DNA from 2 places in the Rummeliibacillus sp. JY-2-4R genome. Region 2 is predicted to be linked to the other one. Evidence: riboswitches for the same ligand, from Rfam matches in the RefSeq annotation. Region 2 holds a riboswitch; the other holds the start of a gene.
What was found. A riboswitch is a leader RNA that binds a small molecule or an ion and turns the genes downstream of it on or off. The one in region 2 is predicted to bind glycine.
Positions count from the first base shown of each region.

Region 1 (16,621 bases), 950 kb from region 2:
TAAAGCAGCAGTATCTGGACCTACAACATTGCGCAAATCTTCAAGACTTACAAGACCATTTTCATCAGACTTTACAGTGACGATATCAAATCCTGCTACAGATGCAGATGCTGGGTTTGTTCCATGCGCTGAGTCAGGCACAATCACTTTAGTACGTCCAAAGTCTCCATTTGTCTCATGGAATGCACGGATCATCATAAGTGCAGTCCATTCGCCATGAGCACCAGCAGCTGGTTGAAGTGTTACTTCATCCATACCCGTAATTTCGATTAAATGTTGTTGTAAATCATACATTAATTCAAGTGCACCTTGCACTGAATTTTCTTCTTGTAAAGGATGAATATTTGCAAAACCAGGGAATCTTGCAACAGATTCATTAATCTTTGGATTGTATTTCATTGTACATGAACCAAGTGGATAGAATCCTGAATCCACACCATGGTTACGGCGTGATAGTGCTGTATAGTGACGCATGATATCTAATTCAGATAGCTCTGGTAATTCAGCCTCTTCCTCACGAATAGCTGCTGTTGGTAAAATAGTAGATAATTCTAATTCTGGAACATCTAATTCAGGTAAACTATAACCTACGCGACCCTCTTTAGATAATTCGAATACAAGCGGTTGATTTTCCTTATGCATGTTGAAGAGCCCCCATTTCTTGAACAAGTGCATCAATTTCTTCTTTTGTACGTTGTTCAGTAACAGCAATTAATACATGGTTTTCTAATTCAGGTTTTACTTTACCTAAATTAAAGCCACCAATTATACCTTTTGTCAATAAAGCTGTATTCAATTCTTCAACTGAACCATTTACTTTAACAACAATTTCATTGAAATGAGCGCCATTGAAAGGTACTTCAAATCCAGCACGTACAAAAGCTTCTTTTGCATAATGCGTTTTTAGAATATTTTGTTTTGCCATTTCTTGAACACCTTTTTTACCAAGTGCTGTCATTGCTACAGACGCTGCTAATGCATTTAATGCTTGGTTAGAGCAAATATTAGAAGTAGCTTTTTCACGACGAATATGTTGTTCACGTGCTTGTAGCGTTAGTACAAAACCACGACGGCCTTCTTCATCTACTGTTTCTCCAATTAGACGACCAGGAACCTTACGCATTAATTTTGTAGTTGTAGCAAAGTAACCGCAATGTGGACCACCAAAAGCTTCAGGAATACCAAATGGTTGAGCATCTCCAACTGTAATATCTGCTCCCATTTTGCCAGGAGGTGTTAGAATTCCCAATGATAATGGATTGCTTGAAATAATTGAAAGACCTTTCACTGCATGAATTGCATCAGAAATTGCCTGAACATTTTCGATTTGTCCATAGAAGTTTGGATATTGTACCATGACACCTGCAGTATTATTATCAATTAAACTTTCAAGCACTTCTAAGTCTGTTTTCCCATCTTTTAACGGTACAGTAACCACTTCAATGGATTGACCATATGCGTAAGTTTTTACAACATCTTGGGCAATTGGATGTACCGCTTCTGATACTAACAGTTTTTTTCGACGAGTTTGACCTGCGGCTAGCATTCCGGCTTCTGCAAGTGCTGTTCCTCCATCGTACATAGAAGAGTTTGCAAGATCCATACCTGTTAGTTCAGCAATCATTGTTTGGAATTCAAAGATTGCTTGCAATTCCCCTTGAGAAATTTCAGGTTGATATGGTGTATAAGCAGTATAAAATTCAGAACGAGAAATGACATGGTCTACAATAACAGGTTTATAGTGATCATACACACCTGCTCCTAGGAATGAGACATACTCATCACTATTTGCATTTTGTTTTGCAAGTTGAGCTAATTCTTTTAATAATGCTGTTTCTGATTTTGCAGGTTTGATATTGTATTCACCTTTAAATCGGATCTTTTCTGGGATGTCAGCGAATAATTCATCAACTGATGATACACCAATAACCTTTAACATATCTTGCTGATCTTGTTCAGTCATTGGTAAATAGCGATGTTTCATGCAATAAAACCTCTCTTCACTTTATTTTTGGCGTTTATAAAAAGGTGTTTCTACCGTTTTTACCTTAAGTCTACGATTTCGAATTTCAATCTCTAATTCTTGGCCCACAACCGCATATTCACTTTTCACAAGTGCTAACCCAATATTACGTTTAGTTAGTGGCGATTGTGTACCTGTTGTTACCTCACCGATTTCTTCTTCCCCTTTATAGACTTTATATCCATGACGAGGGATCCCTTTGTCAATCATTTCAATGCCAATACTTTTTCTTGGCACACCATTTTCCTTTTGAGCGAGTAATGCATCCTTACCGATGAAATCTTCTTTATTTAATTTCACGACAAAGTTAATACCTGCTTCAAGTGGTGAAATAGTATTTGATAATTCTTGTCCATACAATGGAAGGCATGATTCAAATCGAAGAGTATCACGTGCACCTAAACCACAAGGAAGAACTCCCTTTGATTCTCCAGCTTGTAAGATTAAATCCCAAAGTGCAACAATTGCATCATTGGAAGCATATATTTCGAAACCATCTTCGCCAGTATAACCAGTACGAGATACTAAAGTATCGTAGCCTTTTATATTTACATGTTGTTGTAAACGGAATGGTTTGATTTCTTGAAGATTCGTTTCAGTTAATTGTTGTAACACTTCTAATGCAATAGGTCCTTGAAGTGCTAATTGACCGAATTCACTTGAACGATTTGTGATTGTCACATCTCCAAAAGCCTGTTTTTTCATCCAATCAAAATCTTTTTCAATATTTGCTGCATTTACAACTAATAAATACTTAGCTTCTTCTAGTTTGTAGATTAGTAAATCATCTACAACTCCACCATCTTCATAACACATTGTTGTATATTGTGTTTGATTGATTGCAACTTTTGAAACATCATTTGTCACTAAATTTTGCAAATAAGCTAAACTATCTGAACCTTCAACAAAGATTTCTCCCATATGCGAAACATCGAATAACCCCGCATTTTTGCGAACAGCTTCATGTTCAGCTTTAATAGAAGAAAATTGCACAGGTAAATCCCATCCACCAAAATCAATTGTTTTACCGCCATATTTTGCATATGAATCAAATAATGGTGTATGTTTTAATTCTGTTCCCATTTTGTTGCCCCCTAATCCTCATAGTCTTATCCAGCTCCACGCGCCAGGTCCTCGAAAGTACACAGTATGATGTGATTTCGATAGCCTAAGTACGCCGTACGATTCGACGTACTTAGGCTATCTTCCTTCGTTCGGACGCGTTCAGCATTTAAATAAAAAGACAGAGAAATCCAATTTTTGGATTTCTCTGTCCCATGCACCTGAAAGTTTAACCATTACGGTTGGCCTCTTTGGTGGCTACTTAGAGTAGCTCTCTCCAGAGTTGCGTCCCTTACGAGTCTTTTTGCCTGAGAGATTCATAGCACTTTGCTACTTGCTCCTTCGGCGACGCAATTTTTGCGTTCTCTCCCCGTACAATCATCCGCTTCCAAGAATAAATCTTGGTTCATTTCATTTCAATGTTCTATAACAGGATTGCTTGACTATATCCTAACATTGAATTACGAAAACTGCAATAAGTTTATGAAAAATGTTTCAAAGACGAATAATAAACTTACAGACCGTAAAATCATTCGCCTTTCAGTCTGGTAATTTGGAATGCTGCGTATTCAACAATTTGTCTTAATGATCTTCCTTCAGTTCGTATCGTTATATGTGTTGAACTTTTATAATATCTTCTACGCTGGTAAAACAAATCTTCTAACTCTTGTTTCGTTGAACGTTGAACAATAGGTCGATTTTTGTCTTTGTGAATTCTCTTCCAAATATCAGGAAAAGTCGCATCTAAAAATAACACTAATCCAGTTTGTCGCATAATTCTTCTATTTTCTGCATTCATCGCAACTCCACCACCAGTTGAAATAATGCAAAATTCATCTCGGAAGTCTCGCAAAAATTCCGTTTCTATTTTACGAAAATAATCTTCCCCTTTTTGCTCGAAAATCTCTGGAATAGCCATTTTTTCCCTTCTCACGATTTCTTTATCCATGTCGTAATATGGCATTCTTAGAAAATAACTGAGTCTTCTGCCAATTGCGCTTTTCCCACTCCCCATAAAGCCAACTAAATATACTTTTCTCATTTTTCTCACCTTCTTAGACAAAGCAAATGCCTTACAACTTTATATCACTTTTATTTATAGTAGCATGAACACTTGTCGATTCCAATAAATCATTCAAGGATGAGAAAAAATATAAGAAATTTAGGAGTTTATGTCAAATATTCATATTAATTTGAGCTACTAACCGTTTTATTTTCAATATTTTCATTTTCTAATTGAATAGAGTTTAATACGATTTTTGTTTGATCAATAGCTGCGATTTTCAAAGCATCATATGCTCTATAATGTGATTCATATGATGTACTAGCAGATAACAGTAAATTTGTAACAAAAAATAGGAAAATCAATGCAGTTAACAGTAAAAAACCCTCTTCATTTCTGAACATTCGGTACAATATATACTCTACTCCTTTCATCCCCATTTGCAAAGTAGACAGACATATTGACCACATAATTACGATAGTCAAAATTAGCATCTCGAATTCCAAATAATAAAGGTTGATACCCTTCGTCTCGTCTTAATTCACCCATTCCGATTGCATGCACTGCTACATCCCCTCTATTTTCGGTGAAATAATGAATACTCTTCTTATCATAATAAATTTCTTCTGCTTCGGTTAATTCATTTTGTAATTGAAATGCGAACAACTCCCATTGCAATTCACTACTATTAAGAATTCCTTTGCTTTTTTGACTATACCAAGTACAAAATAGTAAAAAGAAATGGGCAAACAGAACCAAAATCATTAGTTGGAGCAATGAATCTAATAATGTAAAACCCCCTTCTTCCTTTAAACTAAGGATTCGCATTTACACATAGCCTTTCGCTTTTTATATTTGTGTATTGTATACAAACTTGACTTTCGTCTCCTTCCCAATAATAAATCACTTCATCTATCTCAATTTCACCTTGATATTTTTGAAACTTTTTAATATTGCCAGCTGCATACAATGCTGCTTCTGCAGCATGAAGACTTAACTTTTTGCTATAAAGGGATGTCTCAAGACGATAAAAGAACGGCAATAATGTTCCAAATATAAGCATAACAATGACAAATGCCAGTAATGATTCTGGCAACGAATGTCCTTTTTCATTGAACAATTTTTACCCTTCCTTCGCCTAGATACACAATGAGTTTCGTAAGCCTACCGTTTACACTAAAAACCATGGTCCCCGCCTTAGCGACCGTATGGTTTTCTGAAAATTGTACAACATTTATATTACCAGTATGATGATATCGGATTTTTTTTGAATATTGTCTAACAATTATCGGCTTTTCTTTATTTATTTTCGATACATAAATTCGAATTTCACTTAATTCTTTTGGAACATATAAATACGTAGAGCTTTTATACTCATATGACAAGGCCTGAGTCAATTCTATATCAGTTTTCAATTCTTGGATAAAGCGGTCCTCTAGTTGTCGATCAAATTGTTTCTTACATACATTAATACCAATCATACAAATAATCATAGTAATTGAAAGAACTAATAACATCTCAATCAATGTAAAACCTTTTTGATTTTTGTAAATACGTTTAATCTGAGACTTCAACTTTGCCATCAGTAATCGTAATCGTTTTCCCTTTACAAGTATTCGAATCACCCGTCATTAGATATTCTGCATCTGCTAATTGGCTAGTTGATGAAGGATATTCTCCTAAATCAATTCTGTAAGCTTCTACCTGTCCTTGTACCATTTTGACATATGCGTCACACCCCTTTTGATCGACTGTTGCAAAATGTTTAGTAACATTCGGAATGGCAATGAGAACTAATATGGCAATGATAAAAAGCACGATTAACATCTCAATTAAAGTAAAACCTTTTTGATTCATTATTTTCATAAATCACACTCCCCCTTTTAAATAAGATCCATCATTTCGTACATTGGCAATAAAATAGCTAAATAAGCGCCTAAGATACAAAGTGCAACGATCAGAAAAAGTAATGGTTGGACAAAAGCAAGAGTCCGCTCTACGTTATTTTCTGTTCGTTTAACAAGAAATTCACTATAAATCTGTAATTCTCTCCCTAAATTCCCTCCTTGTTCACCATGGAGGACATGTGCATTAAATCCCTTATAAAAACAATTTTCTCTCTCAATCGCAGTTGATAAGGACTCTCCAAAGATTATTCTCTTCTGAATCATTTCTGCAATTTTCGCTAAATAGGGTTGCAATTTCTGTTTTTGAAGAATTTCGAGCGCTTCCTGCATAGATATTCCACTTTCAATTAGCCCTCCTAATTCATAAGAAAATTGTCGAGTCAATTGTAATTTGAAATTTCGATTCACAACTGGAATTTTCAACAATAAGTCCAACCGTTCTTTTAGAGTCTTTTTCCGTAGCCAACTCCAGAAGAAAATTAATAGTGAAACAAATAAAACAGCTAAAATTATAAATAAATCTGGTAAGTGTAAAAAGAATGAGGATAATGTCAATTGAACATTACCTTCTGAAGCTCGATTATTCATCATAAACGACATATTCGGTAAAAAGTACGTTCTAAAAGCCCAAAATAGCAAGATTAGAAATATAAATAGCATGATTGGGTATGTTAGTAATTTTAATAATTGTTGCCTATTCCGTTCTTTCTTTTCCAATTGAATTGCTACGGTGTGTAATGCTTGTACTGTTTTCCCGTGCTGTTCTGCAACTAATATGGTCATTAGATAAATATTGGGTATTCCTAATACTTTCAGAACATCTGTCATTGACGATCCATTTCGTAATTGCTTCAAAAGATGATTTTCTATCTCAGACATATTCTTAATATGATGAGGCATTAACATAAATAAAGAATCTGAAAATGTATATCCTTCTTTTAACAGAACACTCATCTTTTTTAATAATTGTGCAGGCTCTCTTAACGGAGCTTTTCTTTTGTTAAACATATTATCTATATGTTTTTTCCTTAGGTCTAAGGGTAATTGCACCAGATCTTACCCCCTTTTCCAACTGTCCTTTTAATGTATATTCATCAGGAAGTTGATAAGAATGTCCATATTCAATAGCTCTAAAAGCATCCTCTAAAAATTGATTTGCTAGTATTTCATAAATAGCTTTTGTTTGTTGCATCGTATTGGAGTAAACAAGCCGCTGTGCAACAACACCTAAAACTGTTTGTTTAAGTTCTTCAAGTGATATTCCTAAATCTAATAAACGATAAATGCACCCTACTGTGTCTTTACTATGAATTGTCGTAACAACAAAATGACCAGTTAATACAGCTTCGATTGCGATTTCTGCCGTTTCACGATCTCGTATTTCACCAATCATAATCACGTCGGGGGAATGTCTTAAAATTGCTTTTAATCCGACCGCATAGGTTACTCCAGCTCTTTCATTCACTTGAATTTGTAGTAAATTCGATTGATTATTTTCTACTGGATCTTCCAAAGAAATAATATGTTTATGATGATTACTCGCTAGATGATTGATTAAAGAATATAAAGTTGTTGATTTTCCACTTCCAGTTGGACCAGTTACAAATAAAATACCTTGAGGTTTTTCTGCGAGTTGAACTAATAGTTTTGCTGAATCAGAAAATAAACTTAACGCAGATATAGGCAATGTACGATTTTGAAGCATGATGCGAATTACAAGACTTTCTTTTAAAAAAACTGATGGTAATGTTGATACACGAAAAGAAATCTGTTGATTGTTGTATTTTTGCTCGAATGAGCCACTTTGGGGTTTTCTTTTTTCACTAATATCTAATGAGGATAAAAATTTCAAATAAGAAATCATTCGATCTCCTAAGTCTTGGGGAAGTTTTCCAGCCGCATTTAGCTGGCCGTACTTTCTAAAATATATTTCATATAGATTTTCTGTTGGCATAACGTGTAAATCTGATGCACCAAATTTTATTGCTTTTTGGAGTAGATGCATAACTTTTTGTTCAATTATTGTTTCAGTAACAGACATATTCCCTCCCTTCAACCTTACAAGTAATGACCGCTCGTTACCTGTTAACAATATTATACATGGTCTATATTGGAAAAGGAAGGATTTATTTCTACAAAGCACATGACTATTTTCCCATCGCTCAACAACTTTAGTACAATAGAACTGAAATATTTGATATTTCGATTGTTTATAGAGGTGCAATCCCTAAATAACACAAAAAAATCATAATTTACAGAAGTATAAAACCTTTATTACTGATAAAATTGTATTATTACATTATTGAATTATAATAATAATGATTACACTGGAGGTGAAATAGTTATATGATTAATCAACTTAAAGTTACCAGTACACTATCTGATGAGACAAGATTTTCTATATATCAATTTATGCTTCAAGAAAAGAGGGCCTTTTCTGTTCAGGATATTGCGGAACGCTTTCAAATTCACCCTAATGTAGCGAGACTCCATTTGACGAAGTTAAATGAGATTGAGATAATTAATTCGGAATATGAAAAAACCGGTAAGGGTGGTCGGCCAGGAAGAAAGTATAAAGCCGCACAAGAAGGCATAACTTTGTCTTTTCCAAAACGAAATTATAATGAGCTATTAGATTGGACACTTGAGATTCTCTCAGAATTTGGTGAAGATGCCAAACGTATTGGAAAGAAAATTTGCCATAAAAAAGGAACTGAAGTTATGGAAAATCTTCTCTCAAGTCATGGCAAAGATAAAAACCTCTTAACATTTGAACAAAAAGTTGAGTATATCACCGAAGCGGCATCATTAATTGGCTACGTACCTCTAATAAAGGATACACCAAATGGAAGGACGATTTCCTTTGCTGTTTATAATTGTCCATTTCTAAATGAAGTAGAAAAGCATTCACAACTAATATGTGATCTACATGAATCGTATCTAACAGGACAGTTTGATTACCTTTTTGAAGTAAAGGATTTTCTTCAAATTGAAAGTATGACAAATAGTTGTGATTATTGTACTTATCATGTTGAGATATAACAAAATATACTATATTTTTGCTTATACTATACACTAATTTCACGAAGTCTTTTAACTCGCGGTTTACATGTATCATGAAAATCATTTATAATAATTATGAGATTATTGTGTCTACGTAAAGGAGGGAATCGTACATGGACAATATGTATAAAGTGCTCGGCTTCTGGACAGGTATTTTCGCAGTTATGTTTTATTTAGGTGGTATGAAAGAGGTTTCGCTATTATTCGTAGCTAACACAGGATTTTTCCTTCTATTAGGCTTTTTAAACCTTACAGAACGTATGTATATGTACATTTTTGGTGCGTACTTAACAGTATTCTTTGCTGGATTCACGTATTACGCTACATTCATTCACGTACCAGGTTTAGAACATTAATAGTTCAAAAAGACAGTCACTTGACTGTCTTTTTGTTTTCTCTTAGTTTTTATTCGCAATATTTTTTATCCATGTTAAGGAAAGTAACATCATATAAACAAATGATATGGCTAATTAAGCTTTTTTAATCTAAAATCCATTTAAAAAAGGATTTAATTCCATTTCAATATCTACTCTAGTAGGATTCCCATGACCTGGATAAATAATTGTCTCTTCATCAAGTGTTAATAACTTGTCATGAATTGATGATAAGAGTTGCTTACTATTCCCTTCCGGTAAATCTGTTCTGCCGATACTTCCCTCAAATAGTGTATCCCCTACAATTGCAAATCCCTCATTCTTAAATAAGAATGTAATGCTTCCTGGCGAATGACCAGGAGTATGCAAAATTTCAAAGCTGAAATTACCCTTCTCTACTATTTTCTCTTCGCTGATTAATTGGTCAGTAGGCTCAATAATAATATCAGGTATTTCTGCATATTTAGCCGAGCCATTCTTTTTAGGATCTTGCAACCAACTAGATTCCTTTTTATGCAAGTAAACTGGTATTTTGAAGGCTTCTCTTACAGCATCAACACCACCAATATGGTCGAAATGTGCATGCGTTAAAAGAATAGCAAGCGGTTTCAGATTAAGTGCTCTTAATTGTTTTACAAATTTTTCTCCTTCACCACCAGGATCAATAACCAAGCATTCATTTTCTGAATTACTAATGACATAGCAATTTGCTTGAACTGGCCCAAGTGGAAATGTACGAACGTTCAACATTTTCATCACCTCTTCTACATTATACAGATAAATAAATTCAGCTACTATTGTTGAAGGTTCAAATTTATAAAAAGAATTAAAAATTGATTGAAAAATTCCAACTTATCACCACTTTCAAATTTCCGATACTTTTAGTTCTCGACAAAAGTAATAAATAGCTTTACAATAGAGGAGGAATATTGTTTGCGACATTCATTTTCTGATGTCGAAAGGAGTGTCTATATTGAACTTATTAATGGTTATTTTTGGCCTAGTTGCAATTCTAGGTCTTGTTGGCACTGTGCAAAGCATTAAAGAAAAAGCTATTCTTGGAATTATTTTTAACTTCGCAGCTTTTGCAGTGTTCGGATGGTTCGTTGTGATGACTGTCCTACATCAAGGTTTTCCACCAAGCCTTCATCACTAATATTTATAGTAGTAAAAAAGATATCCTGTTTCAGGATATCTTTTTTTGTTTTTTAGAAGGTTTATGACTAAAGTTAACATTGATTCAATCTTTAATATAAAATAAAAAGCCACATAGCTAGTCGATTAGCTATGTGGCTATCAATATGATTAAAATTTACTTTTTACTACTAACATTGGATTTTGCTTTTTCCTTATCGTAGAAACGGAGCAAGTCACCATTAATGATTTTATCAGAATAATACAGTTTTTTAGAAGCTTGATCAATATATGGATCACAGTTTTTCGACTCAGTTTGTTCACCAGTTTTCTTGTCGTAACATACTTCTCCTGCATATAAAAATTTATCTGTTACGAATCGTCCATCACGGAACGCTACAAAGTTTTTATGATCTTTTGAGAATAAATCTGTACCCATTTGTAAATCATTTGATGTGTCGACACCTAATAAATGTAACACAGTCGGTCTTACGTCCATTTGACCAGCAACTTCATGCATTTGTTTACCTATACCTGAATGTGGTATATGGATAAAGAATGGAACTTTTTGAAGTTGTGCAGAATCAAAGGGTGTTATTGAATCTTTTCCTAAATATTGAGCCATAGCTTTATTATGGTTTTCTGAAATACCATAGTGGTCACCATACATAACAATAATAGAATTATCGTATAATCCAGATGCTTTTAGATCTTTAAATAACTCTTTAATTGCTTCATCTGTATATCGTACAGTTTGGAAATAGCGATTTACAGTATTGTCACTAGATGTGTATGGTTTAATAAATTGGTCCTCTGGATCAGATGTAAATGGAAAATGGTTAGACAATGTTATCATACGAGTATAGAAAGGTTGAGGCATTGTCTTCATAATTTGAACAGATTGATCCATAAACGGAATATCTTTTAATCCCCAGTTTGCAGAGTTATCATCCGTTACTTTATAAGAATCCACATCGTAGAAATGCTTAATATTTAATGCTTGATACATCATATCACGGTTCCAGAAGCTCTTGTTATTGGCGTGAAGTACAGAAGTATAATAACCATTATGATTTAAGCTATCTGCCATTGAGTTAAATGTATTTCCACTGTTTGTGAAGAATACTGCTCCACCACCAGTACCATATAATGAGTTTTCAATAATAAACTCTGCATCTGAAGTTTTTCCTAAACCAGTTTGATGATAAAAGTTATCAAAATAGAATGTGTCTTTATCTTTTGACAGTTTGTTTAGGAATGGCGTAATTTCTTGACCATTCACTTTATTATTAATTACGAAGTTTTGAGTTGATTCTAATGAAATAATGATGACATTACGTTTTTTAGCTACTCCAAAGGTTTTAGGTTTGTCACTACCTTGGTTTGATTTTACATAGTTAGTAACTTCCGTTAACTCGCTGCCATCAGCTAATGCACGTTGAGCATGTGATTTTGATTGTACAAAAATATCATATAAATGATAGTTATAAGTACCGATGTTTTTAACTAAAAGCTCACGGTCAAAGCTACGAGTCAATAACTGAGGTCTTTCAGTTTCTGCAAGGCCTAGATTTAAGAACAACATTGCAAATGAAAGCACAAAGTATGTGCGTCGCATATTTGGTTTTACAACAATTGCTTGTTTTGCAATAGGTAAAAACTTAACTGCCAAAATTAATAAAATTAGATCTGTAAAATAGAAAAGATCCGTAAAGTTAATAGATGATTTAGCAGAATTCCCTAAATCACCAAAGTTACTAGTTTGGAACAATACAGGTAGTGTTATAAAATCATTAAAGAATCTATAAAATGCTACATTAGCATATAGAACAATAGACAATATCGCACTAACTGTAATCAAGTAACGATTGCGTACTTTTGAAGATTTGAAAAATAATGAAATCCCATAAATGAACAATAAGAACGCTAGTGGATTGATAAATAATATTATTTGTTGCATGACATTTTCAATTTTCATATCAAAACTTGTTAAATAAGTGATGTATGTCTTTATCCAAGTGGTGATTATCGCAATCACCAATATTGAATGTTTAGGTAGCTTATCAAGTTTCATTTCCTAACATCCTCCTACTTTCTTTCGTAACAATTTTAGTTCCATTATTGAAAGAAACAAAATATATATTAATACTTTTTTTACAATAACGCAACAATTTTATTACGTTTTCTTAAATGTAATCATTCATATGCACTTATATATAAACGTATTCTTCTTTTAAAGGTTTCACTCTTCTTCAACTATTTTTTACTTTATTTTGAATCTAAATTTTTCTCTGTTTCTAATCGAACTATTTCCATTTTTAGAATGTGGCGGGCTGATTGAAATTCTCTCGCCTCCATTAATCCAGCCTTATATAGCTCGACTAAATCCATTTCCATTAATTGCAAATCACCGATACGGTTCTTCGTATAGACGAATGTACCGAAGCGTTTTAATAACTGCATTACATCATAAACTGTTTCCAAGGGAAAAATAACCCCTTTCATACTTCTTTACATTGAATTATTTCGTGTTCAGTAATAATTTTTTCAATAGGTATATCATAATCATCTCTCGGTATTTTTTCAACTAACTGTTTGTTAAATGCTAAAGAAATTGTCGGTTCCTTATAATTCGATAAAAAGCGATCATAATAGCCACCACCGAAACCTAGTCTATAACCTTGTCTATCGTATGCAAGTCCAGGCACAATTAAACAATCTATTTGACTCTTTACCACTTTAACTGTTCGATGTGGAATGGGCTCAGAGAGATGCATATACACGGTTTCGAGTTGATCAAAAGATGTAATTTCATAAAATGACATCTCCCTTGTTTTTGGTTCACATTTTGGCACAACAACTTTCTTCTTAGCTTTCCAAAATGTCTCGATTAAACTCCAAGTCTCAACTTCTGGAAATGAAGATAAAGTAATGCCAATCATATTGGCTTTTTTCACCGCAGGTTCTTCTAAGAGTTTTTTATGTATCAATGCAGATTTTTCTTTATAAGTATTCTGTGAAAGCATTTTCAATTCATTCATTATTATTTTGCGAAGTTCTTTTTTTTGCATAGCACTAAAGCACTCCTGTTCTATAAAATGGAAAAGCCAAAACCACAATGGGTTTTGGCAATGAGCATTACTTTGTTTCACGGTGAAGTGTCATTTTGTGATCACGTGAGCAATATTTTTTCAATTCAAGACGTTCTGGATTGTTACGTTTGTTTTTCTTTGAAATGTAGTTACGTTCACCACATTCAGTGCAAGCTAATGTAATATTAACGCGCATTGTTATCCCTCCCACTCTATATAAAGAATAAAATGTCTTAGTGAGCATGATTTATACGACTAATACATTATATCATAATTTGCAAAAAAATCTACAGTGATTTCTTAATAGAATGCTGTATGTTACAATAAATGCACAACTAAATATCCTTTTTGAGGTGAATAACAATGGACTTATCGCTCATTTTGATCATCATTGGAATCATCATTATTATTGCATCCTTTTTTGTAGGTAATCAATCGAAAGAATTAGAAAAAGATGTTGAAGAATTATCTCTAAACTTTTATCAAGAAACGCATCAATTGAAACGTCGTTTAAAAGTAATAGAGGAAGAGCTTTTAATAGATTTACAAACGACATTTGGAAAACAAAACAAGAAAGTAGGTTCAAAGTCAAACGCTAAAAACACTATTAATGGTATTCATCAAATATTAATTAGCCAAGTGTTAACTTTACATAAACAAGGCTATAACTTAGATGAAATTAGTAAGCGGTCTTCTCTAACACCTGACCAAATACAAGCCATCATTTCTTCTGGGGGCAAAATCAAATGATAAAATCTACGTTGCGTTCATTTGGATGTGGTATTTTCTTAGCCGGAAGTCTTATGTCCCTATCAACTCATTTCAATTCAAACGATTCGAACATTCCTTCAAAGGCTTCTTTAGTGAATTCAAAAGATACAGTCGTTATTAAGAAATCAGAACTGAATGCATTAAAGGAAGAAACAACTAATGTAAAAGCACAGTTGGCCAAGATTCAAACAAATTACAATAATTTAAAAGCTGATCAAACAACCAAAAAAAACAGTGTCAAATCTTATACCCTTGTTATAAAAAAAGGTATGGGAACATCAGAAGTTAGTAAAGCTTTGAAAAACGGGGGCATCATAAAAGATGATGCTGAATTCGAACGGTATATAATTAATCGTGATCAAGCAAAATTTATCCAAATAGGTGATTACAAAATTTCTTCCGATATGACCAATGAAGAAATTTTAACTATAATTACAAAACCTAAATAAAACAAAGATGTTTCAAAAGTGATATCACTAATGAAACATCTTTTTATATTCATCTATATTAAATAGGTAGTAATGCATTGTTTCATTCATTCTTACTTTTAAAAATATTATAAAAAGAGTTTCCAAATAATTTTTGGAAACTCTTTTTTTATGAATTTAAAGTAAATCGTTTACCTTGTACTATAAAAAATAATGCTTCTGCTAAATTTGTTGCATGATCTGCAGCTCGCTCTATATGTTTACAAATCAAAGCTAGTTGAATTGCTTGACCACTTGAATTTTCGCTTGAAGCCATTGTTTCAAGCGCAGCCATTGTTTCACCATAGTATTTGTCAATTTGGTCATCACGAAGAGCAATTTCTTTTGCCTTATTAACATCCTCATTAACAAAAGCACTAAGCATTTCTTTCAACATCAATACAGTTAATTGTCCCATTTCGCGTAATTGTTTTTCTGGATAAGGATGTGGATTTGTTCCAATTCTTATTGTTTCTTTTCCAATACTTACAGCATAATCACCGATTCGCTCCATATCTTGAGCTGCACGAATTAATGCGACTAATCTCCGAAGATCAGTTGCTACCGGTTGTTGTTTTGTTATGACTAAAATAATTTCATCATGTAAATGTTCTTCTAACCGATTGATAAAACGATCCTGTTCAATAATTATAATTGCTCCGTCCATATCTTTATTAAAAAATACTTCAAGTGACTTTTCAAATGCATTAATTGAACGCTCACAAAGTTCTATCAATAAGTTTTGGACACGATTTAAATCTTTGTCAAAAGCTTCACGAGGTGCCAATCTAATTCCTCCTTATCCAAATCTTCCAGAAATATAATCTTCAGTTCTGCGATCTGATGGTGTTGAGAATAACTTGTTTGTATTATCAAATTCAATTACTTCTCCATTTAAAAAGAATGCAGTTTTATCAGAAATACGCGCTGCTTGTTGCATATTATGAGTTACGATAATTATTGAATAATTTTGTTTTAGTTCTTGGACAAGTTCTTCTACCTTTAATGTAGAGATTGGGTCAAGAGCAGATGTTGGTTCATCCATTAAAATGACATCTGGTTCAATTGCTAAACAGCGAGCGATACAAATACGTTGTTGTTGCCCACCTGATAAACCATATGCATTTTGATTTAAGCGATCTTTTACATCATCCCAAATTGCGGCCCCGCGTAAACTTTTCTCTACGATTTCATCTAACATCTTTTTGTTTCTAATACCGTGAATTCTTGGTCCATAAGCTATATTGTCATAGATAGATTTTGGGAATGGATTTGGTTTTTGGAAAACCATACCAACTCTTGTACGCAATTCCTCAACTCTATAGTCTTTATCAAGAATATTACTATCACGATATAAAATTTCGCCTGTAGTGTGAACTGTAGGTACGAGTTCAACCATACGATTCAATGTTTTAATATATGTTGACTTACCACAACCAGAAGGTCCGATAATAGCTGTTACATCATTTTCTAAAATGTCAAGATTTATATCTTTTAATGCTTGTGAGTCGCCATACCACAAGTTTAAGTTCTGAGTTCGGTATACAGCTTGTTTTTTTTCTGTTTCAAGCACTTTTAAATCCTCCACTGATTTTTCTTCTGATTCTCTAACTTGAACTTTTAACATTTTATATCCCCCTACTATTAATAGCATTTTGGAATTTTTGAGTTTACACTTTAAAGAAGGAACTCTACTACGATTTTAGATACTCTTTTCAACTGGCT
Region 1 covers NZ_CM132623.1:2,630,906-2,647,526, forward strand. Annotated here, with positions in the region: gene gcvPB (aminomethyl-transferring glycine dehydrogenase subunit GcvPB) at 1-642, opposite strand, end outside; gene gcvPA (aminomethyl-transferring glycine dehydrogenase subunit GcvPA) at 635-1,984, opposite strand; gene gcvT (glycine cleavage system aminomethyltransferase GcvT) at 2,006-3,106, opposite strand; glycine riboswitch at 3,372-3,467, opposite strand; gene ACWV26_RS12880 (shikimate kinase) at 3,615-4,127, opposite strand; gene ACWV26_RS12885 (hypothetical protein) at 4,274-4,501, opposite strand; gene comGF (competence type IV pilus minor pilin ComGF) at 4,479-4,916, opposite strand; gene ACWV26_RS12895 (hypothetical protein) at 4,903-5,208, opposite strand; gene comGD (competence type IV pilus minor pilin ComGD) at 5,198-5,671, opposite strand; gene comGC (competence type IV pilus major pilin ComGC) at 5,646-5,954, opposite strand; gene comGB (competence type IV pilus assembly protein ComGB) at 5,972-7,045, opposite strand; gene comGA (competence type IV pilus ATPase ComGA) at 7,005-8,036, opposite strand; gene ACWV26_RS12920 (helix-turn-helix transcriptional regulator) at 8,342-9,037, shown strand; gene ACWV26_RS12925 (DUF2626 family protein) at 9,172-9,414, shown strand; gene ACWV26_RS12930 (MBL fold metallo-hydrolase) at 9,544-10,182, opposite strand; gene ACWV26_RS12935 (DUF2759 domain-containing protein) at 10,406-10,588, shown strand; gene ACWV26_RS12940 (LTA synthase family protein) at 10,745-12,640, opposite strand; gene ACWV26_RS12945 (YqgQ family protein) at 12,835-13,050, opposite strand; gene ACWV26_RS12950 (5-formyltetrahydrofolate cyclo-ligase) at 13,068-13,637, opposite strand; gene rpmG (50S ribosomal protein L33) at 13,705-13,854, opposite strand; gene ACWV26_RS12960 (hypothetical protein) at 14,022-14,408, shown strand; gene ACWV26_RS12965 (hypothetical protein) at 14,405-14,878, shown strand; gene phoU (phosphate signaling complex protein PhoU) at 15,027-15,683, opposite strand; gene pstB (phosphate ABC transporter ATP-binding protein PstB) at 15,696-16,523, opposite strand.
Region 1: linked by a shared signal. The riboswitch ahead of gcvT (glycine cleavage system aminomethyltransferase GcvT) and the one ahead of ACWV26_RS08200 (amino acid permease) in region 2 are both predicted to bind glycine.

Region 2 (16,621 bases):
ATCAAATGGCCGTAAAGGAAACAGTATAGGAATCAATATAATTGCTACAATTGTTTCTATGCCACCAATGATTGCTGTCTATTATGTCGGCGAAGGCATTATTTATGGAAACTGGATTCAACCAGTTGCCTCTATCCCTGGAGACATCGTTCAAAATGTTTTGGGGCTAATCGTTTCTATTCCAGTTTGTGCATTTTTGAAAAGAATTCCTGCTTTTAAATAAGCATTGGCTAAATAAAGGAAATTATAATAACCCACCTGAGTTTTAAACTCAAGGTGGGTTATTTTTATGTTTTTTTAGTTAAAGACAATTGTTTTATTTCCATGGACAAGTACTTTGTCTTCAACATGCCAGGAAACAGCTTCGGCGAGAACCTTTTTTTCTACATGACGTCCAGCTGTCTTTAAATCTTCAGCTGTATATCGATGATTAATGCGCTGTACATCTTGTTCAATAATCGGTCCTTCATCAAGATCATTTGTGACATAATGGGCAGTCGCACCAATTAATTTCACTCCGCGGTTAAACGCTCGCACATAAGGATTCGCCCCAACGAATGCTGGTAAGAATGAGTGATGAATATTAATAATTTGATTCGGATACTTAGATACAAAATTAGGAGAAAGGATTTGCATATATCTTGCTAGAACAATAAAGTCTACTTTTCCGTTTAATAGTTCTAATACTTTTTGTTCCGCTTCTTCCTTCGTATCTTTAGAAATTGGAACATGGTAATAAGGAATCCCATAACTTTCTACTACTTCTTTTAAATCAGGATGATTACTAATCACCAATGGAATATCCACTTCTATTTCTTTTGACTTCCAACGTAAGAGGAGCTCCATTAAACAATGGTCTTGTCTAGAAACAAATATCGCCATTCGCTTTCTTTTTTTACTACTGCTTAATTGCCAATCTAAATTATAATCTCGGCCTAATACATTTAAGTCCTGTTCAAGACTTTCATACGAAGTTGCGTCTTCTAAATCGAACTCAATACGCATAAAAAACACTCCTGCGTTTGGATCTGTTGTATATTGGTCAAAATGGACAATATTTGCATTGTGTGCTGCTAAAAAATTCGTAACAGTTGAAATGATTCCAGGTTTTTCTGGACAGGAAATTAATAGTTTTACACGGTCATTTAATTGTGTATGCAAGGTTCTTCACCCCTATTTTTAGGCTTTTACGGTTTCTTTCTCTTCCCCAACTTCTTTTTCTTTTGTATAACGTAAAATTGGGTTTCTTGCTGCTAGTGTTTCATCCATTCGACCAACTACCGTTGTATGAGGAGCTTCAAGAACTATACTTGGATTATCTTCTACTTCTTTTGCAATTTGAATCATTACATCTGCAAAAGCATCGATTGTTTCTTTAGATTCTGTTTCTGTTGGTTCGATCATTAAACATTCCTCAACATTTAATGGGAAGTAAATTGTTGGTGGATGGTAACCGAAATCTAACAGACGTTTTGCCATATCCAATGTTCTGACACCCAGTTTCTTTTGTTTGGAACCTGATAAGACAAATTCATGCTTACAGATTTGTGAATAAGGTGAGACGAAGTATGGCTCAAGTTTTTTACGTAAGTAGTTGGCATGAAGAACAGCCCCTTCAGAAACCTCACGTAATCCTACTGGTCCCATTGTACGAATATAAGTATAAGCACGAACTAAAATACCGAAGTTTCCATGGTATCCTTTTACTCGGCCAATTGATAATGGGTAATTTGAGTTCAAGACATATTGTTCGCCATCTTTTTCAACGCGTGGCACTGGTAAATAGGGAATCAATTTCTCTTTTACACCTACAGGACCAGCACCAGGACCTCCACCACCATGCGGGCCAGTGAAAGTTTTATGAAGATTTAAATGCACGATATCAAAGCCCATTGTTCCTGGAGTAGTTTTCCCTAAAATGGCATTGGCATTCGCACCATCATAATAGAGTAGGCCGCCAGCTTCGTGAACCACTTGCGCGATTTCGATGATTTCTTTTTCAAATAATCCAAGTGTATTTGGATTTGTTAGCATTAATGCAGCTGTATCATTATTTACATGTTTCTTTAATTCTTCTAAGTCAACTAATCCATTTTCGTTGGATGGAATGGTTACGGTTTGAAATCCAGCAACGCTTGCACTAGCAGGGTTTGTACCATGTGCAGAGTCTGGAACAAGTACCTTTGTTCTAATTTCACCTTTTTGTTCATGATAAGCTTTGACCATCATTAACCCAGTCCACTCACCTTGTGCACCTGCAGAAGGTTGTAAAGTTACTGCATCCATACCCGTGATGACCGCTAATTCTTCTTGTAAATTATAGAGAAGCTCTAATGCACCTTGTACCGTTTCAGTTGGTTGGTATGGGTGAATGCGGCTAAATCCTGCAAGGCGTGCCACATCTTCGTTAATTTTCGGATTGTATTTCATCGTACAAGAGCCAAGTGGATAAAAACCATTATCAATCCCATGGTTTTTATTTGAAAGTGCTGTATAATGGCGCACAAGTTGAAGCTCAGATACTTCTGGAAGCTCTGCTGCTTCGTCACGAATCAAATGCTTTGGAAATTTATCTTGTAAATCAATACTTTCAACATCACTTTTCGGAAGGCTGTAACCTACACGTCCTTGACTGCTTATTTCAAAGATTAATTCATTATAATCAACCATTTACAACCGCCTCCAATGCTTCTACAAATTGGTCAATCTCTTCTTTTGATCGTTGTTCTGTTACAGCAATCAGCATTTGATCGTTATAGCCATAATCTTTTCCTAAGTCATAACCGCCAATAAAGCCAGCTGCTAACAATTTTTCGTTCACTTCTTTAACTGGACGTGGAAGTTCCACAACAAATTCATTGAAGAATGGTGATTGATTTAAAACGATAAAGCCTTTCTTTTGAAGAGCTTTTGCCATGTAGTCTGCTTTTTCAATATTTAGTTGTGCCATTTCACGAATTCCTTGCTTTCCTAGTGCTGACATACAAACTGAAGAAGCAAGGGCATTTAATGCTTGGTTCGAACAAATATTAGATGTCGCTTTATCGCGACGAATATGTTGCTCACGTGCTTGCAATGTTAATACAAATCCACGTCTTCCTTGTTCATCTTGCGTTTGTCCGACAATACGTCCAGGGATTTTACGCATGAATTTTGATTTTACGGCAAAATAACCGCAGTGTGGACCACCAAAGGACATTGGAATACCAAGTGGTTGCATATCTCCGATAACAATATCTGCACCCAGTTTACCTGGTGATTGCAAAAGTGCTAATGCAAGTGGATTGGCACTGACAATGAAAAGTGCACCATTTTCTCCCGCGATTTTCTTAATTTCGGCTAAATCTTCAATAGAACCGAAGAAGTTTGGATATTGAACAATCACTGCAGCAACAGCCTTGTCTACTTGTGCTTTTAGTTGTTCTAAGTCTGTTACATCTGTTGCTAAACTTACTTCTTCTACTGCATAGCCTTGACCTTTTGCAACTGTGTTTAAAATTGCGCGAGATTCAGGATGAACGCCATTTGATACAAGTACTTTTTTTCGTCTTGTTGACGCAACTGCAAGGGAAGCAGCTTCTGCAAGAGATGTGAAACCATCGTACATAGAAGAGTTGGCCACATCCATTCCTGTTAATTCACTAACCATTGTTTGGAATTCGAAAATCGCTTGTAATTCCCCTTGGCTAATTTCTGGTTGATACGGTGTATAGGCTGTATAAAATTCAGAACGTGAAATCATATGATCCACTACACTCGGAATATAGTGATCATACGTACCCGCTCCAAGGAAAGTTGGATACTGGTTTACATTAATGTTACGCCCAGCAAGTTCATTCATTTTTTTCATGAGAACAGGTTCTGGATCTGCATCTGGAATGTTAAGCTCACCTTCTAAGCGAATGCTATGTGGAATATCTTCAAATAATTCGTCGACAGAAGACACGTTTAAAAACGAAAGCATTTCCTCTTGATCTTGTTTCGTATCAGGAAGATATCTATACGTATTGGTCATCTTATTCCTCTCCTTCGTTGATAAATGCTTGGTATTCACCTTCATTTAAAAGAGATTCTAATTCTTCTGGATTGGATAATTCCACTTCAACTAACCAACCTGCTTCATACGGCTCTTCATTAATTGACTCAGGCGTATCTTCTAAGGCCTCGTTTACACGAACGATTGTGCCTGTTACAGGAGAAAAAACATCAGAAACGGCTTTAACAGACTCGATTGATCCCATAGATTCATTTGCTGTTACTTCAGTATCAATTTCAGGGTTTTCAACAAAAACGATATCTCCTAATTGCTCTTGTGCAAATTCAGAGATTCCTATACGCACGCGATTTCCTTCTAATGGTAATACCCACTCATGGTCCTGATTAAATAGTAAATTTGCTGTTACATTCGTCATTATTTTTTCTCCCCTTCACCAATGTTTTCTATCCTTTTTTATAAAACGGTGTTTTCACAACAACCGCGTCAATCAATTTATTTCGAACTTCCACTTTTAGCTGTGTTCCCTCTTTCGCTTGTTCTGTAGAGATCAGCGCAAGACCTAAACTTTTATTTAAAGTTGGAGACTTAGTTCCAGATGTGATAAATCCAATTTCTTCTTCACTTTCTGAAAATACTTTGTAACCATGACGAGGAATGCCTCTTCCTGTTACTTCAATCCCAACTATTTTTCGTTTTAATCCTTCTTCTTTTTGTTTTAATAGGCTTTCTTTTCCAATAAAATCGCATTCTTTAGCTGTTTTGACAGCAAATCCGATCCCTGCTTCAAGTGGGCTAATTTCGTTTGAAAGCTCTTGCCCATAAAGTGCAAGACGTGCTTCTAAACGAAGTGTGTCACGTGCACCTAATCCACATGGTTTTAAACCATCTGCACTACCATTTTCAAGAAGCTTTTCCCAAAGAGCTTCTGCTTGTTGGGCTGCTAAATATAGTTCAAAGCCATCTTCACCTGTGTATCCTGTACGAGATACTAGAACATCTGTAATCTCTTCAATTTTGACATGTTGAGCAAATTGGAAGCTGCCGATTTGGCTTAAGTCTGTATCCGTTAATTTTTGTAAAATAGCTTCTGCCTTTGGACCTTGAATCGCAAGTTGAGCCACATCATTTGAAATATTTTGAAGTGTCACTTCGCCTTTTACATTTTGCTTCATCCAGTCATAATCTTTTTCAATGTTTGCTGCATTTACTACAAGCAAATATTTTTCATCTGCTAATTTGTAAACAAGTAAGTCGTCCACTGTAGTACCATCTGGGTAGCACATAGCTGTGTATTGTGCCTTATTGATGGCAATCTTCGTTACATCATTCGTAACGAGATAGTTGATATAGCTTTCTGCATCTTTTCCATCAATAAGTATTTCTCCCATATGGGATACATCAAATAGTCCGGCAACATTTCGAACTGCTTCATGCTCTTCTATAATGCTTGAAAACTGTACTGGAAGTTCCCAGCCGCCAAAGTCAATGACCTTTGCTCCAGATTTTTTATATGATTCAAATAGTGGCGTTCGTTTTAAAGTTGTTTCAATACTCATTTTGGCACCTCCGATTAAATTTCCTGCGCAATAATTGTTATTTCAGTTATCCTCTTATACGTTCACTGGTTGTTGAACCAATGGGAATGCTTCGCAAATGGCTTTTGTTGTCTCTTTTGCTTTTTTAAGAACGTCTTCGTCTCCGTTACTCTTTAGGACTGAAGCAATAACTTCACCTATTTTCACCATTTCCTCTTGCTTCATGCCACGTGTAGTTAAAGCAGCTGTTCCCATACGAATACCGCTTGTGACAAATGGGCTCTCCGGATCAAATGGAATTGTGTTTTTATTGACTGTGATTCCTGCTTCTTCTAATAACTTTTCAGCAACTTTCCCAGTTAAGTTCCATGGGCGTAAATCTAAAAGGACTATATGATTATCAGTGCCACCAGAAACAAGTGATGCCCCTTCTTTTTTCAATGTTTCGCTTAAAGTTTGAGCATTTTCAATGATTTGCTGTGCATAAGTTTTGAAGCTTGGTTGTAATGCTTCATTGAAAGCAACCGCTTTAGCAGCAATGATGTGCATTAATGGTCCACCTTGAATACCTGGGAATACGGCTTTATTGATTTTTTTGATTAACTCATCATCATTTGTTAAGATGATTCCGCCGCGTGGTCCTCTCAATGTTTTATGTGTTGTACTTGTAACGACATCTGCATATGGAATTGGTGATGGATGAAGTCCTGCTGCAACAAGACCAGCAATATGTGCCATATCCACCATGAATTTTGCTCCTACTAGATCAGCAATTTCTTTAAAGCGAGCAAAATCTATGACTCTTGGGTAGGCACTTGCACCAGCAATAATCAATTTTGGTTTCTCTTTTTTCGCGATTTCTTCTAGTTCATCGTAATCTATCAATTGCGTATCTTCTTTTACGCCATAGGATACAATGTCAAACCATTTACCTGAAATGCTAACAGGGCTACCATGAGTTAAGTGACCGCCATGAGAAAGATTCATCCCCATCACTTTGTCGCCTGGTTCAAGTAATGCATAAAATACGGCAAGGTTTGCTTGTGCACCTGAATGTGGTTGAACATTAGCATATTTTGCACCAAACAATTTCGTTAGGCGCTCAATTGCTGTTTGTTCTGCTACATCAACAAATTCACATCCGCCATAGTAACGTTTACCTGGATAGCCTTCTGCGTATTTGTTTGTCATGACACTTCCCATCGCTTCTAGCACATCTTCGCTTACAAAGTTTTCTGATGCGATCAACTCCAGTGTTTGATGTTGTCGATTACTTTCCTGTTCAATTGCTGCAAAGATGGCTGAATCATTTTGTCGTAAACTCATGTAAATTCCTCCTTCAAATTTGGTTTTGGTAGTACCAAACAATAGCACTTCACCTTACTACGAATCTACTTTTCTATGTATAGACAAACCTTTTTTGGACGCAAAAAAGGACAGAAAAGGGAAGCCGTAGCTTGATCCCTTCTCTGTCCTTTTACCTGAGAGTTTAACTCCTTTGTTTATGGAGTCTTCCCCGTTGGTGGCGTAATACTATGTCGCGCTCTCCAGAGGTGCGTCCGGTTGTAGTTCCTTCTACCTGAGAGATTTGTTCCAAGGGTTTTTTTAGAACTTGCTCCTTCGGTGGCGTTTGCTTAATGCACTCTCCTACAACCATCATCCGCAATATTGTTTTGTATATTCAGAATAATTTCAATATTGCGTGATGTCAATATTTATTTTTTATTTTCATATATTTTCTTCTTTAATCAAATTTCTTCTACAAATGATTCCTCAGTTGTTTGATCCACCATTTCTGCATTTGGCTTTCTTAGCTTATAAACGGCAATCAACATGATAAACCAAACAGGCGTTACGAATAAGGCAACACGAGTGTCTTGCGCAAATGCAAGTACCACAAGTACAAATGCAAGAAAAGCAAGGATTACATAATTTGCAACTGGATATAGTGGCATTTTAAATTTGTTTGCTTTTGCTAGTTCTGGTCTTGTTTTGCGATATTTCATGTGACAAATCACTGTGATTCCCCAAATAAAGATAAAACATACTGTAGAAACACTAGTAATTAGCGTGAATACCCCTTCTGGAATTAAATAATTCAAAATAACTGATATTAAAATAATCGTACTTGAGAAGAACAATGCATTAGAAGGCACTTTACGTGCATCCAGTTTGGCAAATTTTGCAGGTGCATTTTTTTCTCTTGCTAATGAAAAGACCATTCGGCTTGTACTGAAAATACCGCTATTACATGCAGAAGCTGCGGATGTTAGTACAACGAAATTGATAATACCTGCAGCTGCAGCGATACCAACTGACGCAAAGACTTGTACAAATGGGCTCTTCGCAGGATCAAGTGCGCTCCACGGATAAACACTCATAATAACAATAAGTGCACCAATGTAGAAAATGATCACTCGAATAGGAATGTTATTGATGGCTTTTGGAATTACTTTTTCAGGATCTTCTGTTTCACCAGCTGTAAGACCTACAAGTTCAATACCAACAAACGCGAAAACGACCATTTGGAATGATAGTATAAAGCCATTCATACCATTTGGGAACCATCCATCATGACTCCATAGATTCGTGAAACTAGCTGCACCCGAATCTGTATTGAAGCCTTTTATAATCATGACAACCCCAACGACAATAAGAGCAATAATCGCGATAACTTTAACTAATGCGAACCAGAACTCCATTTCACCGAAAAGCTTAACAGTAGCAAGATTCATACATAACAAGATGACAAGTGCGATTAAACCTGGCATCCACTGCGGTACATTAGGGAACCAATACTGCGTATAAATGCCAACTGCTGTTAAATCAGCCATCGCAATGGAAACCCAGCAAAACCAATAGGTCCATCCAGTAATAAATGCTGCCATATCCCCTAAATAATCATCTACAAAATCAACAAACGAATGATAGTTTAAGTTAGATAATAGTAATTCTCCTAGTGCACGCATGATTAAGAAACAAATAATACCTGTAATCATGTAAGCAAATAAGATAGATGGTCCTGCTAAATGAATTGACTTACCAGCACCAAGAAATAACCCTGTTCCAATAGCACCACCAATAGCAATAAGTTGTACGTGTCTGTTTTTTAGACCTCTTTGTAATTGTTGTTGTTCCATACGATCATCCTCTCAACTTTAATAAATTTGAATCTAGGAAACTAGTGATCATTGTAGATTACTAGCCCCTTCCAAAAAACTAAGAGTTTCACGACAATTGTTAAACAATGAAAACAAATTCCCCCTTCTTCTCAACAAAAAAAAGAACAGAAGAAGGCCTAATCACCTTCTCTGTCCTTTTACCTGAAAGTTTATCCCACAAGCTTCGTGGGTCCCCTTTGGTGGCAATAACTTGCACTCTCCAGAGTTGCGTCCTATATTGGTTCATTTACCTGAGAGATTTACTCCAATGGTTTTTTTGGAATTTGCTCCTTCGGTGGTGTTTCTCTTCACTCTCTCCCAATATAATCATCCGCATATTTTGTTTTTGTGTTATAATACAGGAATACGTTAGATATTTTACAAAATTCATATAATTCAAAACGTATTCTTTCAGTAACCCACTTTTTTGATTTCAATAGTGGTTACCACCCTTCATCAAACTATTAATAAAGGGCTTTCATTTATTATATTTCAAAGTTCACAAAAAAGAAATATATTTTTTCTAAAAATTTCGAATATTACAAATAAAGGAATGTAATTAGGATTATTTTCACTCATTTATCCCAAATCCTCATGTGGTTTATATAAAGCTAGCTACCTTAAAAATTCAAAACACCACAAGGCGGGATAACAATTACCCATCCTTGTGGTGTTTTTACTATCATTTTATAATAACATCCCTAAATATTTTTCGAAGTTCACGCCTTCTACTTTTGGAATTTCTTCCATAGAAGAATCTTGAATAGCCTTGTTAAGAAATTTTTCAGCAAGTTGGACCGATTCTTCCAAATCCTCTCCGCGCATCATGCCACCCATAATGACGGAGGCAAATAAGTCTCCTGTACCAGAATAGCTTTGCCCGTTGTACGGCATTGCATTATAAAACGTTCTATTTCCATCCAAATACATATTTCCAATATAACGCTCATTTGAATTTTCATTTGGTGGATTGACGCCCGTAATAATCACTTGTGCACCTGTTTCTTGCTGCAATGTGTTTCCTGCTTCCTCAATGGTTTGTAGGAAGTCTTTTTCGTTTGTATAACTATGTAACTTCTCATAAGATAACCCGGTTAATAAACAACATTCCGTTACATTCGGTGTGATCACATTTGCACATTTCACCAGTTCCCTCATGCGCATAAGCAATTCCTCTGTAAAAAGCTTATAAGCCTCGCCCATATCTCCCATTACGGGATCTACTAGCAACCGTGTTTTATCTGATTTAAATGTCTCTAAAAAGCGGAAAATATTATTAATTTGCTCCCGACCCGTTACAAAACCAGTATAGATGCCATCAAAACTTACATTCATCTTGGTCCATTCATCTTCAAAATAGTGCATTTTATCTGTAAAATCTTCGCAAAAAAAGCTCGAATAACCGGTCTGCGCAGACAAAATAGCAGTTGGCAAAGGACACGCTTGTACCCCCATTACCGAAAGAACCGGAATAGCAGCTGTCAATGAGCATTTTCCAAAAGATGATAAATCCTGTATTACTGCAACTTTTTTCATAGTGGCCTCCATTTTAAATATCTTGAAAATTAAAGTAGAAAATCTTTATTAACAGTATAGCATCCTTTATTCGTTGAGAATGTATAAACATAAATGCTTCTTTAAATTCTAATTAAATTAGGACATTATTTGTTGTATTCGAGGATAATATTTCCTAAAACGCGGATGTTTTTTCTGGAATCACGAATAATCGAACTCAAATCGCGGATGATTCATCGTAAATCGCGGATGTTCGCTTGTTACACCTATGAATATTTTCAAAAACTTGTATTCAAAAAGATTTACATAATTCCAGTTTAATTCATTCTCTTAATGCAAAGAATTTCTTTTTAAGTAGACTAGCAAGGTTTATAAAATAAAGATGTTCACTCTCAATTATACACAATAAAGTAAATAGTACTTTTAAAAAAGTTGCTGTTTAAGATAGTTGTTTACACTAGTGACTTTTAATATGTAAACAAAAAGACCGTCGACGTGGGTGTATCGTACGGTCATAATAATGATTTTTAATGGTATTCCTTCATAAATAACTCATTCTTCATGTTTATAGTGATGGAGGCCAAATATATTGTTTTCCCCAACTCTCTCTTGCAAGGCTTTCAATTTGTTCAATAATCTGAACATCAACGAGGGATGCGTCCCCATGTTCATAAGGGTTATAGTGGAAGACATACATACGAGATACAAATTGGGCAAATGGAAGTGAGGCTTCCCCTTCCTCTTCACCATGATTTTTTACAGACGGCTCAATTCCTTGTCCCCAGTTTTGGCCACTGTCATTGTTCGGATTGTAAAAATAAACCCGATATTCACCTTCTTTATCTTGGGCAATACGCTGGATGGAAACGGCATGAAGCCCCAACAACTGGCCATGAATATCCGTTATAAAAATACCTACAGGGTTTGGATATATGAGTTCATACCCATCGTTATACTCAGGATGATGAGTGGCATAAAACAATCGGACAAACCTAGAATAATTGATGACTGTTCTTGTTAGTGGATCAATAATACTGGCAAACCCGCGTTGAATCCAGTCTCCGTAAAATTCAGGATTTACCCATTTATGTCCATCCTGTCCTCGAAGCAATGTCCTTTTCATCATTTCGTTATAAATCTTATCAAGATGTTTCACTAAAACCTTGGATACTGGATCTAGTTCTTGATGTATTTCTGAAGCAACCCCTTCCACTAATAAAGATGAATGAATAATATCCCCTTCAAAAACCATATGAATATCGTTATCCCTAGCAGCACGTGCAATAAACTCGAGCAATTGGCCAGCGTCATGCTGTGACCATAGGCTAATTGCGCGTGTAGACTGACATGTGGGATTCATTCCTTGACCTACCCCTAAAGGCTGACCTAACACGCTTAACGTTCCGGACACTAGAATAGCATTTGCCGTTAATCCCTCGCACTTTGTTTCAGGTGTTAACAAGATTTCCTGCACTTCTGGATGAATCTCAAGTTCCAGTAAGCGTTGAATTCCTAGCGTAATCGGTTCCTGAGAGAGCAAACCTCTATTTAACACTTTCGCCAGTCCATAAATCGACTGGGCTGTTTGCGGATAAATAGAATCTTGTATCAACTCATCAACAAGCTCACGATGATCATGTAAAAGCGCTTGCCCTATTTCAGTCAATTGAAGAGCTGCAGGTAACAAATCAGAATGTTCACGAGCTAAATATCTGAGGAGCACTGCATGATAAGGGGATACAAGTCCCGTTTCGACGATTGACAGCCCAAACGATTCTGCTTCCTTTACCAACTCTTTTTTGGTGGCATCTTTTAAAGCCGCTCGATATTCATTGAAGTCATTCGCATGTTTGCTTAAATGACTTGGCGTTGTGATAGCATTTACATATTGTTGTAGAGAAGATTTCACTTTCTCATCAATGTTTGATTCCATAATCTGTTGTGCCATCGTAATCATGTTGAGTATTCGATTAACCATAATTGGACGCTGTATTGTAAGACGGTCGATTTCTGACACGATTTTCTTAGCAATTGCTTGAAAGGATAGTTCCTCCCCTAAGAAATGAAAGAGCCTTTCAGCTCGTTCAATATGTTCACCAGCATTCACTCTCGCCTCTTCTGTTTCTGGTGGAAATAAAATATCGAGATTTAAAGCTAATACTTCGTTTAAAAAATCTTTTGCTTCTTGGGCAGTTAATTCCTTATGTTCATATGTTCCTTTTGCAATGGCTAGCATTCGCAGCTCACTAAGCAATTCTACAATTGAATTCACACCTTTTAATTTTAATGAACCACCAACTAGAGGTGCTTGAAGTTTTGAAGCATTCTCCCAAGGTCCATTCAAAAACACACCTGCTTCATCAAAACGATGAGCATAATGAAACAATTCCTTTATACCTTCTTCTGTTTGAGTTAGTTCACTAGCCTGCCTGAAAACTTCTTTTTGATAATTGCTTTTCAAATACGGATCTGCCTGTCCAAGCAGATCCAGCGTCTGTTCAAAATTTGGTAATACTGATTTATCTAGAGCCTCCATCTTCCATTCCTCCTCATTCCTATTCAAAAATAAAAGTAGATGAATTATGTTATAAAATTCCGTCTGTAATTCCACTAATATCCAGTAATGTATAATTTATTTCCCTTAATTAAATCTTTCAAACTCTCATTTTTTTAAAAATTATTGCTTTCGGTCCAAATCTTTTACGAATCGTTGTCTAGTTTTCTGACTTTTGTGCTAGTAAAGATTTATTTAGTGCTAGCATTCTTAATGAATACTTTAATAGAATGAGTAGATTAATATGTAGAAATTTCGATTATTTTATCTAGTGTTACTTAGTGTAAGGAGGTTCTTGTTATATTAGAAGATATATTCAAGTGGATTAGAGGATGTGATTATCCGAAATAAAATGAACCTCAAATTAGCAAATTTGAGGTTCATTTTTGTTATTACTTTTTCGTGCGTTTATCCTTCTCATTCGCAGCGTCAGCACGTTGAAAATCTTTTCGATAGAGAATTTCTTGCATAGATGTTAGTCCATTATATTTTGTTGTGAAATGCTGAGGTGGTAACTTTTGGTCCTTCACAATGATCACTCCTTTCTTTATCTTCTAAAAGTTTTTCCTTTGGAATAGATGGATATACCATTATTTTTTGTAATGAATGAATTTAGTCAAGATGAACCAGGAGGATTTATTATTTCAAAAGGTATTTCTGTAATTGAGTAACTTTTTGTGTTTTTCTACTATTTAATTGGAATCATAGGTTGTGTTGGTTATTTTCTTATTGCAAAATGTTTTTTATATAGACTGGCGAGGTTTATAAAAAGAAAAGAAATTTATAAACAGATGGTGTTTTCGTTACCAAAATTTTAAACTTTCTTTGAAAACTTGCTCTCTTTCTTACTAGTTACTATATTGTCATAGCGAATTTTATAAAAATGATGTTTCATTTAGTAAAACACGGGTATATATATGACATAAGAAAATTAAATTATTAAAACATTAAGGAGTTGCATGTAGATGACAAAAGTAGTTTTAGTAAATGGAGAATATTTAGCAATCTTAGATGAAAGACAAGAAGTACACACGAAGAAGTTGCCTGAAGGATTAGAACTTGGACCAATGGGTGAAGTCCAATACGACCAAAAAACCGGAGAAATTATTGTTGATGGTCAGGCCATTTAAGCTCTTTTCACCATTAGCTACATAGAAAGCCTACTCATTATTATTGGATAATGAATAGGCTTTTTGTGTTTGAGTAATTGGATCTCATTCAATTCGCTCATTTTTGCTGGTAATTCGTTCTTTTGACGCTTTAATTCGCCCTTTTGATGCTCCAATTCTCCCTTTTCATCTTGCTATTCGCTCTTTTCTAAATTGCACTCTCACTATATGAAATTTAAGTCTCCGAAAAATCCGAATTAAATCTATTTATAAATATTTAGACTAGCGAGGTATATAAAATTAAATCGAAGATAATATACGGTGATGATTGGCAATTGTTTGGTACAATGTGAAAATACGAGATGGAAAAATTGGAAGTCTTATGATTTGAAATATTAGTAATACCATATAGGGTTAATAACTTAAGGATGGGTTATTTTAGATTTAATGATAAAAAAGCTCTAATCCCGTGTAAGACTTGGATTAGAGCTTTTGGATTTAAAAACATTTATGAACACAGTACGTACTAAGTATGAATAGGTTAAAGTTAAATTTTGCTTTCTATTGCGAAACCTCTAAGTGAAAGAGGATAATGATGTGTCTTGATGAATTCTCGTTATTGGATAGGCGAAGCTATATTAATAGGAAAAGACTTTCTTTCAAACAGATTAGTTTTTCACTTCATACCATGCGAGTTTAGGTCTTGTATCAGGATAGCCGTATTGTTTACGATCATTCTTTCGTTCTTCTGTAAAATCAAACCAACTTTTATCACTCTCTGGATCGTTAGCATAATAGACAATGCAACGAAATGCATCTTCTAGGCAGGGATCTTCCCAGTATTCACACTTTTCTTCCCAACGATTAAATAACTCAGAACCTTTCATGTTCTTTATTTCACTCAGCGAATTGTAACCTAAATCCACTACCCTTTGCGCCACTTTTGGACCAATAGAAGGAACGGTTTGAAATATAGCTAAAGCTCGTAAATATTTTGCCCTCTCCATTGTCACTTCCAAACATTGAGATAATATTGATAAATCCATACTCGAAATATCTTTTAATTTAATTTTACAAGCTTTTAATTTTGCTCTTTCTTCACTAGTCAAAGGAAGTTTTGGAGTAGAATTCGGCACAGGTTTCACCTTTCATACATGTTCTTCAAGTTTCTTTAAACTGCTTTCTACAAAAATCCATAATCTTAAAAAATTCTCTTCTGATTTATCCACAGCTGAAATAGTACAAATAGCAATGCGGAGTGGATTATACATGTCTTATGAAATAGCAACACTATGGATTATTATATATTCAAGAACTTTTTTCGGTTACCTAGAATTTATACCTCATCCCCAATTAATTCAACAATTATCATGTCATTGAATGTTGTTTGGCGCTCTTCAATGTTGCTTATATCGTTCCACTCAATTTTATACTCATGGTTCAGATGATACGTTATGTCATTCTTACTGTCGGTTTTTGGATTATTGCATCAACCTGTTCCTAAGAAATTTAATATAGGATTAAAGACAACAATATCCATTTCTATTTTTAGAAGTTTCTTTTGCCAATCCAAAATAATTGATGTTTCGTTCTAATTGAACTTTATATTCTTCTTTTGGCAAATTGGCTCTTAAGAAGATTGCCCATTCAAACTGTATACTGAACTCATTGTTAATTTCCATATTGCCTTTTGAAACTTTGCGATAAACTTAACTTGTAAATCCACACCAGTCACCCTTACATTAGTTAACCCTTTTGAAACGGATCCTTCTGGTGTGAAACTATACTCTCTAACCCTTTTTAAATCAAATTTATCATCGTAAAAACGGTAATTCATTAAAACATTGGATTTTTGAATCTTATTCTTTTGAAGAATTTAATATCTTTCAGGCAATTCCCAGATCCAATTTACCCAGCTTTTTACTGTTGAGGCCCTTCGAATATAAGTAGATTGTGAATTAACATTGTACAAGTTTGAACTTTCCAGTATAGTTGCAATTTTTTTCTTATCTAATGCTGAATTTTTGAGTTTTTCTAAAAAGACATTTCGAAAAGCAATATGCTTCAATATTTCTTCAGCTAGCGCCAGGTATTTTTCACGTGGTTTGTAGGACATGATTCGTTTACCTTTTTTTGATAGGCGAATCTTAGTTACTCCATTTTCTCTCCATCTCTCCACCAATCCAAGATACATTGCAGCAGTTGAATAATAACCCGTTTGTCTAATGTCAAAGTCGTAGGTTTGGGTTATTTCGTCGTAGGTTAAGTCGCCATCGTGTAACAATCCTAACATGTCTATTACTCTTTCAAAACTATCGGCCTGCGGGAATGGTATTTCGGGTTCTGAAACTGGTTCAATGAATAATACTAAATTATGTATATCCTTTACAGTGATAGATTGTGAATTAATAATATAATCTCTTTGTTCTATCAAATGTATTGAATTGTATTCATATGGATTCTCAAATTCATACTTAAAGAAGCTAAAAATATCGTTTGAGTATGTAAAGAAAACAGGTTTTATAGCTTTATCTAACTTTGATTTCCATAAACGATAAGGATAATACAGTTGTCTTATTAGAAAATCGTCAACAGTTGTGTTTTTAGCTTCTACTATAACAAATTTATTACGACCCTCGTATCCCCCATCTATCTCTATTTGCGAATTTTCTACGTTGAAATTTACCAATTCTCCTTGTTTAGTCTTAATATCAAAATTAAATTTTTTTGAAGACATTCGTCCAAAAACA
Region 2 covers NZ_CM132623.1:1,683,051-1,699,671, reverse strand. Annotated here, with positions in the region: gene ACWV26_RS08235 (ECF transporter S component) at 1-223, shown strand, start outside; gene purU (formyltetrahydrofolate deformylase) at 298-1,161, opposite strand; gene gcvPB (aminomethyl-transferring glycine dehydrogenase subunit GcvPB) at 1,180-2,670, opposite strand; gene gcvPA (aminomethyl-transferring glycine dehydrogenase subunit GcvPA) at 2,663-4,015, opposite strand; gene gcvH (glycine cleavage system protein GcvH) at 4,017-4,412, opposite strand; gene gcvT (glycine cleavage system aminomethyltransferase GcvT) at 4,441-5,553, opposite strand; gene glyA (serine hydroxymethyltransferase) at 5,608-6,858, opposite strand; glycine riboswitch at 7,089-7,192, opposite strand; gene ACWV26_RS08200 (amino acid permease) at 7,281-8,672, opposite strand; glycine riboswitch at 8,842-8,919, opposite strand; glycine riboswitch at 8,923-9,024, opposite strand; gene ACWV26_RS08195 (pyridoxamine kinase) at 9,381-10,229, opposite strand; gene ACWV26_RS08190 (hypothetical protein) at 10,774-12,744, opposite strand; gene ACWV26_RS08185 (YfhE family protein) at 13,155-13,292, opposite strand; gene ACWV26_RS08180 (hypothetical protein) at 13,728-13,892, shown strand; gene ACWV26_RS08175 (helix-hairpin-helix domain-containing protein) at 14,540-15,007, opposite strand; gene ACWV26_RS08170 (type II restriction enzyme) at 15,748-16,621, opposite strand, start outside.